2 regions of the Paenibacillus sp. ALE3 genome follow, and region 1 is predicted to be linked to the other one. Evidence: predicted binding sites of a transcription regulator. Region 1 holds the regulator's gene; the other holds the start of a gene.

The links. Region 1 encodes Rex, which represses fermentation and respiration genes when NADH is low (regulators of the CRP and FNR family bind a similar motif). Its sites were predicted from a motif close to TTGTGAAATATTTCACAA; they were not measured.
Region 2: ACXHJ2_RS19040 (DoxX family membrane protein) is a predicted target of Rex. The motif match lies at 4,139-4,156, and genes of this name have one in related genera.

What each region holds. Positions count from the first base shown of each region.
Region 1 covers NZ_CM134214.1:1,936,146-1,942,168, forward strand. The annotation lists gene panD (aspartate 1-decarboxylase) at 1-113, shown strand, start outside; gene ACXHJ2_RS08710 (tetratricopeptide repeat protein) at 196-828, shown strand; gene dinG (ATP-dependent DNA helicase DinG) at 986-3,868, shown strand; gene ACXHJ2_RS08720 (redox-sensing transcriptional repressor Rex) at 3,896-4,549, shown strand; gene ACXHJ2_RS08725 (amidohydrolase) at 4,536-5,837, shown strand; gene ACXHJ2_RS08730 (cell wall elongation regulator TseB-like domain-containing protein) at 5,875-6,023, shown strand, end outside.
Region 2 covers NZ_CM134214.1:4,293,381-4,299,403, reverse strand. The annotation lists gene ACXHJ2_RS19060 (hypothetical protein) at 1-213, shown strand, start outside; gene ACXHJ2_RS19055 (alpha/beta hydrolase) at 488-1,312, shown strand; gene ACXHJ2_RS19050 (dioxygenase family protein) at 1,405-2,196, shown strand; gene ACXHJ2_RS19045 (hypothetical protein) at 2,269-3,192, opposite strand; gene ACXHJ2_RS19040 (DoxX family membrane protein) at 3,514-4,032, opposite strand; gene ACXHJ2_RS19035 (DUF3048 domain-containing protein) at 4,283-5,377, shown strand; gene ACXHJ2_RS19030 (DUF47 domain-containing protein) at 5,566-6,023, shown strand, end outside.

The sequences.
Region 1 (6,023 bases):
CTTCCATGTCGAATGAAGAGGCCAAAACATACAAACCAACTGTGGTATTTGTGGATGAACATAATAAACCAGCCCAAACGATGAGCAAGGAAGTACACGCAACGATCATGTAATGAATGGGAATGCGGATGAAACCCGTCTTTTAAGCGAAAAATGTGAGTGTATTAATCCATCTTTCGTAAGGGCGGGATGCACATGTTCCAGCATGTATTCGCAGAAATGAACAGCATGTTAGATGATATCGTGAAGCATTACCCATCAGCCCAGGGCCCCCGCAGACAGGAGCTGCTACAGCACTGGAGTCTGCTGCGGAGAATGAGTGACGGAATTATGGATGAGTGGCTGGCCTTTGAGGAAAAAATGGTTTGCCTGCGTGCAGCCGGCTTTTCCGCAGAGGCCGACATGTCTGACGCTGAGCTGCCTGAAAAGGAGCTACCGGCATTTGACCGGGGGCAGGGGTATTATCGATTACTTATGTACCCGGAGGCAATCCAGCAATTTGAGCAGGTGCTACAGCATTTTCCGAACAGCTGGCAGAGTCGCATCTATATGGGAATGGCGCATTTTCAACTGGATGATCCAGCAGAGGCTATAAGCCAGTTTCAAAAGGTGCTACACCTGACTGAACAGCCAGGGCTAAAAGCGGTCATCTATAATGCGCTAGGCTGTTTGATGGCAAAGCAGGCAGACGTAAAAGAGGCGCAAAAATATTTTGCTCTCGCTCATCAGTTCGATCCAACGCTGCCCGAGCCACTGCACAATATGCAAGCCTGTTTGTCCGGTGCCGAAAAGCTTCGCTACGACAGTTCCTTGTTGACCTGGATGTAGTTGTCAGACACCGAGTAAGACGATGCATGCTCACCTCCGTAGGCGGTGTGTGCATCGTCTTTTTTGGCTGTCTTAATTTCCAAACAGACAATCTTCTGCTATGCTATTATACAGAGTTATTATTTTTGTATGTGTCATAAGAAAGGATTAAGCTCGAATGAAATTTGCGGTATTGGATTTTGAAACGACAGGCACCCAGTCCGCGGATGACATCATTCAAGTCGGACTTGCAATTATAGATCATGATCACAGCATTTCCCGTGTTTACGGCTCTTATGTAAACCCTGGCAGATCTATTCCACCTTTTATCACCGGATTGACCGGAATTACAGACGATGACGTCAAGGATGCACCTGCACTCGAAGAAATGATGATGGAGCTCGTGCCTATGCTGGACGATGTCGTGCTGGTCGGTCATAACGTGGCGTTTGATTTCAATTTTTTGCAAAGCGCTTTGGACCGGTGTGGATATTTACCCTTTAGCGGTAGAATTTTGGATACGATGGATTTTCTGAAAATTATGTTTCCATCGTTATCTTCTTATCAGTTGGGTTTTGTTTCCTCAGAGTTTGGGCTGGCGCATGACCGCCCTCATCAAGCAGACAGCGACGCGTTGGCTACGGCTGAGGTGTTTTTAAAGTGTCTGAGTGAGCTTCAGGCATTACCTCTGATAACGATACAGCGGCTCAGCGATTTGTTCGCAGAGGAAGACAGTGACCTGGGTTGGTTTCTTGACGGCATACGAGAAGAGAAAGAGCTAGACCCTATTCAGGATTTGGAGAAACATCAGTTTTTTCGTCAGCTTGCGCTTAAAGTGGAAGATTGGACCGAACTGGCTACTCCACGTAGAGAAGATGATCCGAATCCACTCTCAGGCGTTTCCTTTGAGGAGTATATGGATGATGTGCGGGACAATTTGCGTTCATCCTTGAGCCAATATGAGGAGCGCGAGGCGCAAACACAAATGATTGAGGGTGTAAATCAAGCCTTGAGTCAAGATAAGCATTTGTTGATCGAGGCTGGTACAGGAACAGGGAAGTCCCTAGGCTATTTGCTTCCGTCACTGTATCACAGTGTAAAATATGGGCAGAGGGTCACCGTAAGCACGCATACCATTAATCTGCAGGAGCAATTGCGAGAGCGTGATATTCCGATGCTGACAAAAGTGATTCCGTTCCCGTTCCGGGCTGCCATTTTTAAGGGTCGGGGGCATTATTTGTGTCTGCGTAAGTTTGAACATAAAATAAACAGAAGAGACTTCGCGACACCAAAAGAAGACTTGATTACAGCGGCTCAAATGATTGTCTGGCTGACTCTGACAGAAACCGGTGATGATGAGGAACTGAACCTGAGCAACCGTGGAGGGGATTTTTGGGAAACAGTAGCTAGTGATTCCGAGTCCTGTCTTGGTCGTTCTTGCCCATGGTTCCGCAAATGCTACTATCATCGTGCACGTCATGAAGCAGGAACAGCGGATGTGGTTATAACGAATCACTCCAAGCTGTTCACCGACGTCAAAGCAAGTCACCAGCTATTGCCCAGCTATGAACATCTGGTCATTGATGAAGCACATCATCTAGAGGAAGTAGCCGGTAAGCACTTAGGCATGCATATGAAATATTTCACACTCGTGCATACGCTGACTCGATTGTTCAAGGACAGTAAGAACGGACAATTGCCTTCGTTACGTCAGCAGTTGGCAAAGTCGGGGCATGAGAAGTCGACGGAATGGGCCTCGACCATTGATCAGCTGTACCCACTCGTGTTAGAGGTTAAGGAAACTTGGGACCTGCTAAGCGATAAGCTGTTTGGAATGTTGCCAGAGCGGTCTGATGCCACACCGGGTGAAACGGGACAATTTTCTTCGCGTCTCAAACCGTCGGCCAAGCCTGCAAAGTGGGATCAAGCGGCGGCGTTGGAAAATCAGCTTTATGTAACGTTGAGTGAAATTTTGCGCAAGGGCGACAAGCTGATGCTGGATGTCAAGGAAGAACACGACGATTATGCGGCGGATAGTCTCATTACAGATATCACGGGTCTGCTTAAGGATTTGGCGGGGATTAGGGAAAATTTGCGCTTCTTTATACGACTCGATGATGAAACAACCGTATATTGGCTCGAAGCGAGTGGGCAATTCCGTAGTAAATCATTGCAATTTTATGCAGTGCCCGTCGATGTGAGCCGCCAGTTGAAAGAAATGTTTTTTGACAAAAAAAGAAGTATTATTCTGACATCTGCTACTTTATCGGTAGATAAGTCGTTTCAGTACATGACCGATCAACTCGGCTTGCAGGAGGCAGCGGATCAAGGACGATTAATGACGTCACAGCTCCCATCACCTTTTAATTACAGGGATCAGGTGTTGCTGGTCATTCCGCGAGACTTTCCGAGTGTGAAGGGCAGTGTAGGGGATGCACATTTTGTAGAGATGCTCGTTAGCTCTCTAGGAGCGACTGCCCAGGCGACGCGGGGGAGAATGCTTGTTCTGTTTACTTCCTATCGGATGCTCCGGCAAGTGTATGAGCCACTCAAAGAGGCGTTAGCATCCAGCGATATTACCGTGTTAGGACAAGGTGTAGACAGTGGGAGTCGGAGCAAGCTAACCCGTCGTTTTCAGGAAGCCAAGGCTTCTGTATTGCTGGGAACCAGCAGCTTCTGGGAAGGCGTCGATATTCCAGGGAAGGCTTTGACTTGTCTGGCCATCGTTCGCTTGCCGTTTCAACCGCCCAATCACCCGTTACTGGAGGCAAAAAGCGAGCTGCTCCAGCAGCAGAAGAAGAATCCATTTATGAAGCTGTCTGTACCACAAGCAGTTATTCGCTTCAAACAGGGATTTGGACGATTGGTACGTACAGCGAGCGACCACGGAGTCGTTATCGTTTACGATACGCGTGTGATCGAATCCTATTATGGAAAGCACTTTTTGTACTCGTTACCGGGACCAAAAATGGAGCATATGCCATCGGGGCAAATGGTGCCCCGCATCGCCGAATGGCTCCAATCCGCCCCGGAGACAGAGGCACAACGGACGGACACCTAAAGTCCGTTACAATTAGGGGGAGCAAGTATGAAATCAGATAAAATTTCAGAGGCTGTCGTACGGAGATTACCCGTATATTTACGTTATCTGAATGCACTGCACAAACGGGAGGTGGCTACGGTCTCTTCTCAAGAGCTGGGACAGAGGTTAGATTTAAATCCAGCTCAAATTCGTAAAGATCTTGCCTATTTTGGCGATTTTGGTCGGAAGGGCATCGGTTACGATGTTTCTTATCTAATTGAGAAAATACGCCATATCCTGAAAATTGACCAGCAAATTAATGTAGTATTGGTCGGAGCGGGTAATCTGGGTCAAGCCCTATCAAACTATAACGCTTATTTAAAAGACAATATGAAGATTGTGGCGGTATTTGATGCGTTCCCGGATAAGGTTGGGACCAGAATCAATACCTTAGTCGTTCAGCCGATGGATGAATTGGAAACGACTGTAAAAGAAAAAAATATTCGAATCGGGATTATTACTGTACCTGATTTTGAGGCACAACACGTAGCTGATAGGCTCATTGAGAGTGGAATTGGAGCGATTTTAAACTTTGCACCTATCATTCTCAAGGCACCGGCTAACATTCGGATACATGCCACAGACTTTACAACTGATTTGCTTAGCCTCGCTTATTATCTGGAGGACGGAAAGGAAGAAGCACAATATGACAGTGAATAAATGGATGATTAAAAACGGTTCTTTTGCCGTGAATGGAGCTGAAGCTGGGGTAATCCATGGTTTTATGATTGTGGAGGATAGCCGTATTACTTACATTGGCGAGACTCTGCCTGCGGGTGAGGAAGAGACGGAAGCAATCGACGGTAACGGGTTATTGTTTTTGCCTGGTCTGATTAATACTCATGGTCATGCGGCGATGTCTCTGCTGCGAGGGTATGGAGATGACTTGGCACTTCAAGTGTGGCTTCAGGAAAAAATGTGGCCTATGGAAGCCAAGTTTACGTCTACGGATGTGTACTGGGGAACATCCTTGTCAGTGCTGGAAATGCTGAAAGGTGGAACCACAACTTTCCTGGATATGTACGATCATATGGATGAGGTGGCACGTGTAGCTGAAGAGTCGGGCATCCGTGCAAGTTTGATGCGTGGAGCCATTGGACTCTGTTCAGAAGAAGAACAGCGGATCAAGCTGGCTGAGGCCGTGACTTTTGCCCGTAACTGGCATGGAAAAGCAGACGGACGTATCACAACGATGATGTCTCCACATGCCCCATACACATGCCCGCCAGCGTTTATTGAGAAATTTGTTCAAGCAGCACATGATCTCGATTTACCATTGCATACGCACATGTCCGAGACGATCGCCGAAGTTGAGCAAAACGTACGCGACTACGGTTTGCGTCCAGTTGCACACTTAGATAAGCTTGGCTTTTTCTCCCGCCCTTCACTTGTTGCCCACGGCGTACACTTGAACGACGAAGAGATAGCTTTATTAGCGGAACGAGGTGTGGCGGTTTCACATAATCCAGGCAGCAACTTGAAGCTGGCAAGTGGTGTAGCTAGAGTGCCTGAATTGCTGCGTGCAGGAGTTACTGTTTCTCTTGGAACAGACGGTCCTGCCAGCAATAATAACCTGGATATGTTCGAGGAAATGCGTCTGGCGGCACTCATTCACAAGGGAGTATCTGGCGACCCAACAGCAGTTCCTGCAAATGAAGCACTGCGTCTGGCAACAGAGTATGGTGCAAAGTCGATTGGTTTAAAAGAAGTAGGAGCGCTGGCAGCAGGCAACAAGGCTGACTTTATCGCGCTAGATCTGAATCAGGCCCATTTCTTGCCGCGTACAGATCTTATTTCCCATGCCGTATACTCTGCAAGTGCCAAAGACGTGGCTCATGTGTGGGTAGACGGTCGTCAGGTTGTGAAAAACGGCGAATGCCTGACGATGGACGAGGAACGTATCAAACATGAGGCACAAGCCGCCTTTGAAGGGCTGCTGTCGCGCTAATTCAGGTGTCACATCCCCTTAGAGAGGAAGCACAGGTTTGAAAAATAAGAAGAAATGGATAGCGGTCGCCATTTTGGCCGTAATACTGATCCTGGTCAGCATTTTCTGGTATTATTCCTACGTTACTCAAGACCAGGTGGCTGAGAAAAATGCCGCTATCATTAAGGCCAAGCAATCAGGTGGTCT
Region 2 (6,023 bases), 2.4 Mb from region 1:
AACGTGAGTCACCGGAGCGTTCAAGGGACATCTCCAACGTACCGTATATTGGACGATACTGAATTGGCTGAGGACACAGAATTTGCAGGTGAACTGGGTGAACAGAGCTACCGCAGCCTGTGGCATGAGGATCAAAATAACGGCGCCTCTTGTAAACTGGAGTGGGAGGGACGAGTCGAAACCCACCAAATGTTCAGGCACAGCTACGAATAGCAAGTCGTCTACTTTAATGTAGAGATTGCACTCTAATAAGCGAGTAGTATGGCGTTCTCCGACAAGCATTGGGGAGCGCCATTTCTTTACTTCCATATCGGTATGAACTGACAGGTTGACAAGGAAGCAGGGCGATGATAGACTGACTTTACTATAAAACTTATTAAACTTATCGGAATTAAAGTGAATGAATATTCTGGATGGATATTCCACGTTACTATATGAGCTTGAATGATGAAATGCTGTAATGAAGCTTGAAACAGGGGGAATCAGGATGGAACGGCAAATTGGAATTCGTTTTGAAAATGAGGAACTGGCCGCTACAATTCATTATCCAAACCGTACAAATGAGGGAGAGCGTCAAAGACGTGTTCCACTCGTTGTCATTTGCCACGGTTTTGTGGGCAATCGAATCGGAGTCGATCGATTATTTGTCAAGACTGCGCGTGAACTGGCTGAAGGGGGGTATTTTGTACTGCGCTTTGATTTTGCCGGTTGTGGAGAAAGCACGGGTGAATACGGCAAGCAGGGGCTCGAATCCATGATCAATCAGACACGCACCGTGTTGGATTACGCCGTGAATTGCGCGGACATTGACCCGACCAAGGTGACGCTGATCGGTCACAGTCTGGGGGGCGCAGTTGCCCTTCTCACAGCCGTTCGGGACAAGAGAGTACAGAACCTGGTCCTTTGGTCAGCTGTCGGTTATCCGTTCAACGACATTGTCAAAATTACGGAGCGAAGCGTATACGACGAATCTGTTAAAACCGGTCATGCAGACTACCTGGGCTATAAGTTCACACCAGCTTATTTTGAGTCACTAGCTCAATTCCAACCGTTCCAGGAGGCCGTTAAATTTAACGGTGATGTGCTCGTTATTCATGGCACCTCGGATGATATTATTCCTGTGGATTATGCGTTTCTGTTTCAAAAGGTATTCTGGATGCGTCCAGAAGGACGCTGTGATAAGGAAATTATTTTTCAGGGAGATCACACTTTCTCATCAGGTAAAGAGCGGCAACAGCTGATTGACCGCACACTGGAATGGCTGGATGAACAAGAAAATATTCAACGGGATTGGCAGCACTGGATGATCTGATTTCAGGGTGTAACGGTTTGTATTGGAAATTGTGCCTCCGCCGGAGTAAAATGAAAGAGTAACACTATACTGGCGTGTGGAGGTTGGCAGCGATGACATTACCCTCAATTTTTGTTGCGCATGGTTCACCGACACTGGCTGTAGAAAATAACGCATATACCAGTTATCTTGCAAAGCTGGGCGCGAGCCTGCCCCGACCCAAAGGAATTGTCATTTTTTCCGCGCATTGGGATAGCCCCGATCAATGTATCGGCGCGGATGATCAGCATGCAGCGTTGCACGATTTCTACGGCTTTCCTGAAGAAATGTACACTCTTGATTACCCTGCACCAGGCGATCCAAAGCTGTATGAGGAGATAGGGCATCTGTTCAGTCAGCATAACCTGTTCCACCAGCCGGTTCGGAACCGGGGACTGGATCATGGAGCATGGGTGGTTTTGCGGCATATATATCCTGATGCGGACATACCGGTCGTACCCTTATCCATTGATTCACGGCGCGATCCTCAGGAGCAATACGAGATTGGACGGATGCTGGCGCCACTGCGTGATCAAGGGATTTTGATCCTCGGTAGTGGAGGCTTGGTCCACAACTTGCGGACACTCAAGCAGACGAGTGAGCCAGCCGATTGGGCCGTTCAATATGATGACTGGATCGCACAGCAGCTTCAAGACTGGAATTTGCGTCATCTGTTCCAATATGACAAGAAGGCTCCGTATGCCAAGCAGGCGGTTCCTTCGTATGGAATAGAGCATTTTTCACCTTTGTTTTACGTGATGGGAGCTGCCGATCATGATCGCTCCGCGCGTAAGCTTTTTCAGTCGTATGTCCTTGGCTCATTGAGTCTCAATTGTTGGGCTTTTGGTCAAGAAAGTGATCTGTAAATGTAAGAATAAGAACTTCCGAAACCACATGATGTGTGGGGTTGGAAGTTCTTTTGGTCTGTTCCTCTTTGATTAATTAGCAGGCACGTTCTTTTTTAGCCAGGCGGATACTTGCGTAGTTCGCTTATCTTCATTTTGATCTAGTAGTGTCATAAATGCCTTTAGCTTTTGAATGTAGGGACTCTTCGAATCCCTGTTGCGCTGAACGACGAGCTGATATCCTTTTTTGGCATTGGGGCGAATCTTGTTGGTGTCATCATCGAATAATGGTGTATTGTTCGTACCATAAAAAGTATAGAAGAAATAGAGATCATGTAATGATTTGACTGCTTGTGTACGATTGGAATGTGGATATTGGGTTATAAACGACTCTTGCGCCAGCACTCTTCCGGCTAACTGTTGATAACCGATGTGTAATGCTGCATCCTTGGTAGCCGGCTGTCCAGATTCCGTCGCCATGATGTCAATATAGTCGCGGATATCTGCGGTAATGTTATTTCCGAATACTTTATATTTCTCATAATTGATGACTGGGTAAAACATGCCTTCTGCGGTTTCAAGTTTGTAGCCGGCATCTCTTGATTGAGTGAGTAGCTTTTTCAGCTTTGTATCACTTGTCCGGCTCATTACATTAGTGAACGAATCACCAGGTTTATAGACTTGATTAATCTTAGTTTGAATAGAGGTCGGATATAAGGCCTGTGCATATGAATCCAATTGCTGTTTCTGTGCATTTTCCAAGTGTAGTACTAGGATGGTAGCTTGAGAGGCCGGAATGGATTGGATATGCTTTTGTAAATAAGTGAATGCCTGAGGTAGCTTACCTGGTTGGCGAAGTAGCTGCTCGAAGGTTTTGGAAATATGTTGTACAACTTCTGCTTGAGATATTGTAGTAGATGTCGCTGCTTTGGCTGATGTCGTAGATCCCAATCCGATCGTCTGTACTGTGAAAATTACTGCTGCGAGCATGAGATAGGCTTTGGTGATTTTTTTCATGGTATAACCCTCCATTAGGTTCTTTGATGTAACTGTAGTGTACAAGGTAAATGTATCGTGAACATTCCATGTTGTATCCAACTTGTAAACGTTCGGGGGAAAGATGAACCCGAAAAAGGAGTCTCCAAGTCAGGATGGACTTGAGGACTCCTTTGTTCATTTAAATAGAGGAGGGTGCAGCATAGCCACACATACAAGCAGCATAGCTGCACAAAAACACCGAAGAGAAGGAGCATAGCTGCAAAAAACACCAAAGAGAAGCAGCATAGCTGCACAAAAAAACAACCATTAGCCAGAGGATAACGGTTGTTTTTTGGATAGTTAAGCTATTTTTCGATTGGGGTCCGTTTGATAAGTATCTTTATTTTTACCAAACAGTCCACGCAGGAAGGGCAGTACCCAACGGTCAAAGCCGATTCTTCCGGCATTTGCACCAGCAACGATAAGGAAGATTTCAACCAACAGGTAGATTGCATTGGTGCTTACTGTACCCGAGAACAGGAACGAGAAGTTCATAACCATAGCCATCAAAGTAGCCAGTGTAGTCAATGTACCAAGCAGCAGGCCAACCCCGACCAAGAACTCACCCAATGGGATCAGGACGTTGAACAAACCGACATTCGGCAGGGCAAAGGCTTCAAGGAACGATCCCCACCAGCCTTGTACAGCGGGGTGATCTCCGCCTGTTTTAGCAATGGCCCCCGAAATAAATCCACCTGCATCAAATCCGCCAGTCAGCTTCTCAAGTCCGTGGGTCATCCATTCATAACCTAGATAAACCCGTACTACAGTCAGCAGCCACATTGCTACTTTGTTCTCACGTAACCAGTTGTTAAACATTCAAATCACTCCTCTTTCTTAATCTATAATGATGGGTTGTATTTCATTTTGTTTGGGATGATCATCTTTGCTACACCTTTATTGTATTAGGTTCAGTTACAGTTATTTGTGATAAAAATCACAAACTCTAAATATTTTTTAAATTTTAATGTCTTTAGATAAGTATTCTATAGAGAGGTAATGCCTCAATCAAGACAAAAACAGGAAATAAAGCTTATAATGAGAAAAATAACGATGTGGAGGGATGAACTTGTCTGGGCCCATGTTTCAACGAAATCATTGGTTGCGTGTGATGGCCTCAGCTCTGTTATGCATGACAATGATATCTTGTTCTGCTTTGTCCAATACGGGTGAATCTGAATCCGTTCCCCAACCGAACCAGCAAGAAACAGAGAAGAAGGTGCTTGAACCGCCTAAGGAGCCATCTGTTCCGGCATTTACAGCTCCGCTTACCGGGCTTCCGGTGGAGCAGCCTGTTTTGGAGCGGCCACTGGCTGTCATGATTAACAATGCCCCGGCTGCGCGTCCACAGGCAGGGCTTAGCCAGGCAGACATGGTATATGAGGTTCTTGCAGAAGGCGGAATTACCCGTTTGGTAGCTTTTTTCCAAAGTCATGGTGGAGATGTGAAGATCGGTCCGGTCCGCAGTATTCGGCCGTATTTGATTGAACTAGGCGAAACCTATGGTGCGTTACCGATACATGCAGGGGGAAGTACAGATGCCTATGCGATTTTACAGCAGCAGCGGAAGGAGCATCTGGATGAGATTTCAAATGGAGGGGCTTATTTTTGGCGAAGTAAAGATCGTCGTCCACCACATAATTTATACACAGATGTGAGCAGGCTACGTAAAGGAAGCGAAAGCAAAGGATATACCAAGCAGACGGAAGTTCCAGTGTATCCTTATCTCAAAACCGGCGAAACTCCAGTTATGGTGGACGAGAGTGCCGCATCTGTGCACATCCGGTTTTTGCTAAAAAGCTATCGCGTATCTTATACCTATGATCGAGCCGATCAACGATATAAGCGTTTTGTGAACGAAAAGTCACATCTGGATCAAAATAATAACCAACAGCTCTCAGCGGCTAATGTTATTGTGATGAGCACGAGGCATCGAACGCTGGATGATGTAGGCAGACTAAGCGTTGAACTGGACGGTAGCGGAGAGGCCATGGTGTTTCAACAAGGACAGTTAATACGTGCTGAATGGCAGCATACATCTGGCGATGCGATTCGGTTTATGAAAAATGGGGTTGAAATCCCGTTAACACCAGGTACATCCTATATACATGTAGTACCTGCAGATACTTCACTAACGGAACATGTAACGTTTGAAGCGAATTAGAAAACGTAATACACCTATTTAGGAAAAAATTGTCGGATAATGACCCTCTATGTCGGGCATTGTATACGTATATCTAGAAATTTGCTTTTACAAACATTACAAAAACATTGATGAGTGTGATAAGATAGCAAAGGTTGTCTATTGCAGTCGAAACAGGTTGCGGATATTTTCGTAAAGGGGTAATCGTTATGAGATTGAAGAAAAAGGATATATTCTTCGAGACGTTGGAAAATATGGCAGATACGATCGTGCAAGCAGCCGATTATTTTGCCCAACATACTTCAAATTTTCAAGATGTGACTTTGTTTACCAATGAGATGAAGAAGTATGAAAATAAGTGTGATGATTACACACACACGATTATTACTGAGTTGAACAAGACCTTCATTACGCCGCTGGAACGCGACGACATCATGGAACTGACAACGACCATGGATGATGTGCTGGACGGTCTTGAAGCGACAGCCTCTCGTTTTTATATGTACAACATTACAGAACCGGACGAGTATATTGTGCAGTTCGCTGATATTTTGCGTCAATCAGCTTACGAAATTCAGAAGGCTGTACATTTGCTTTCACAGAAAAAATTGTTGGCTATTCGTGAATACACCATTCGCCTAAATGATTTGGAAAATCAGGGGGATGA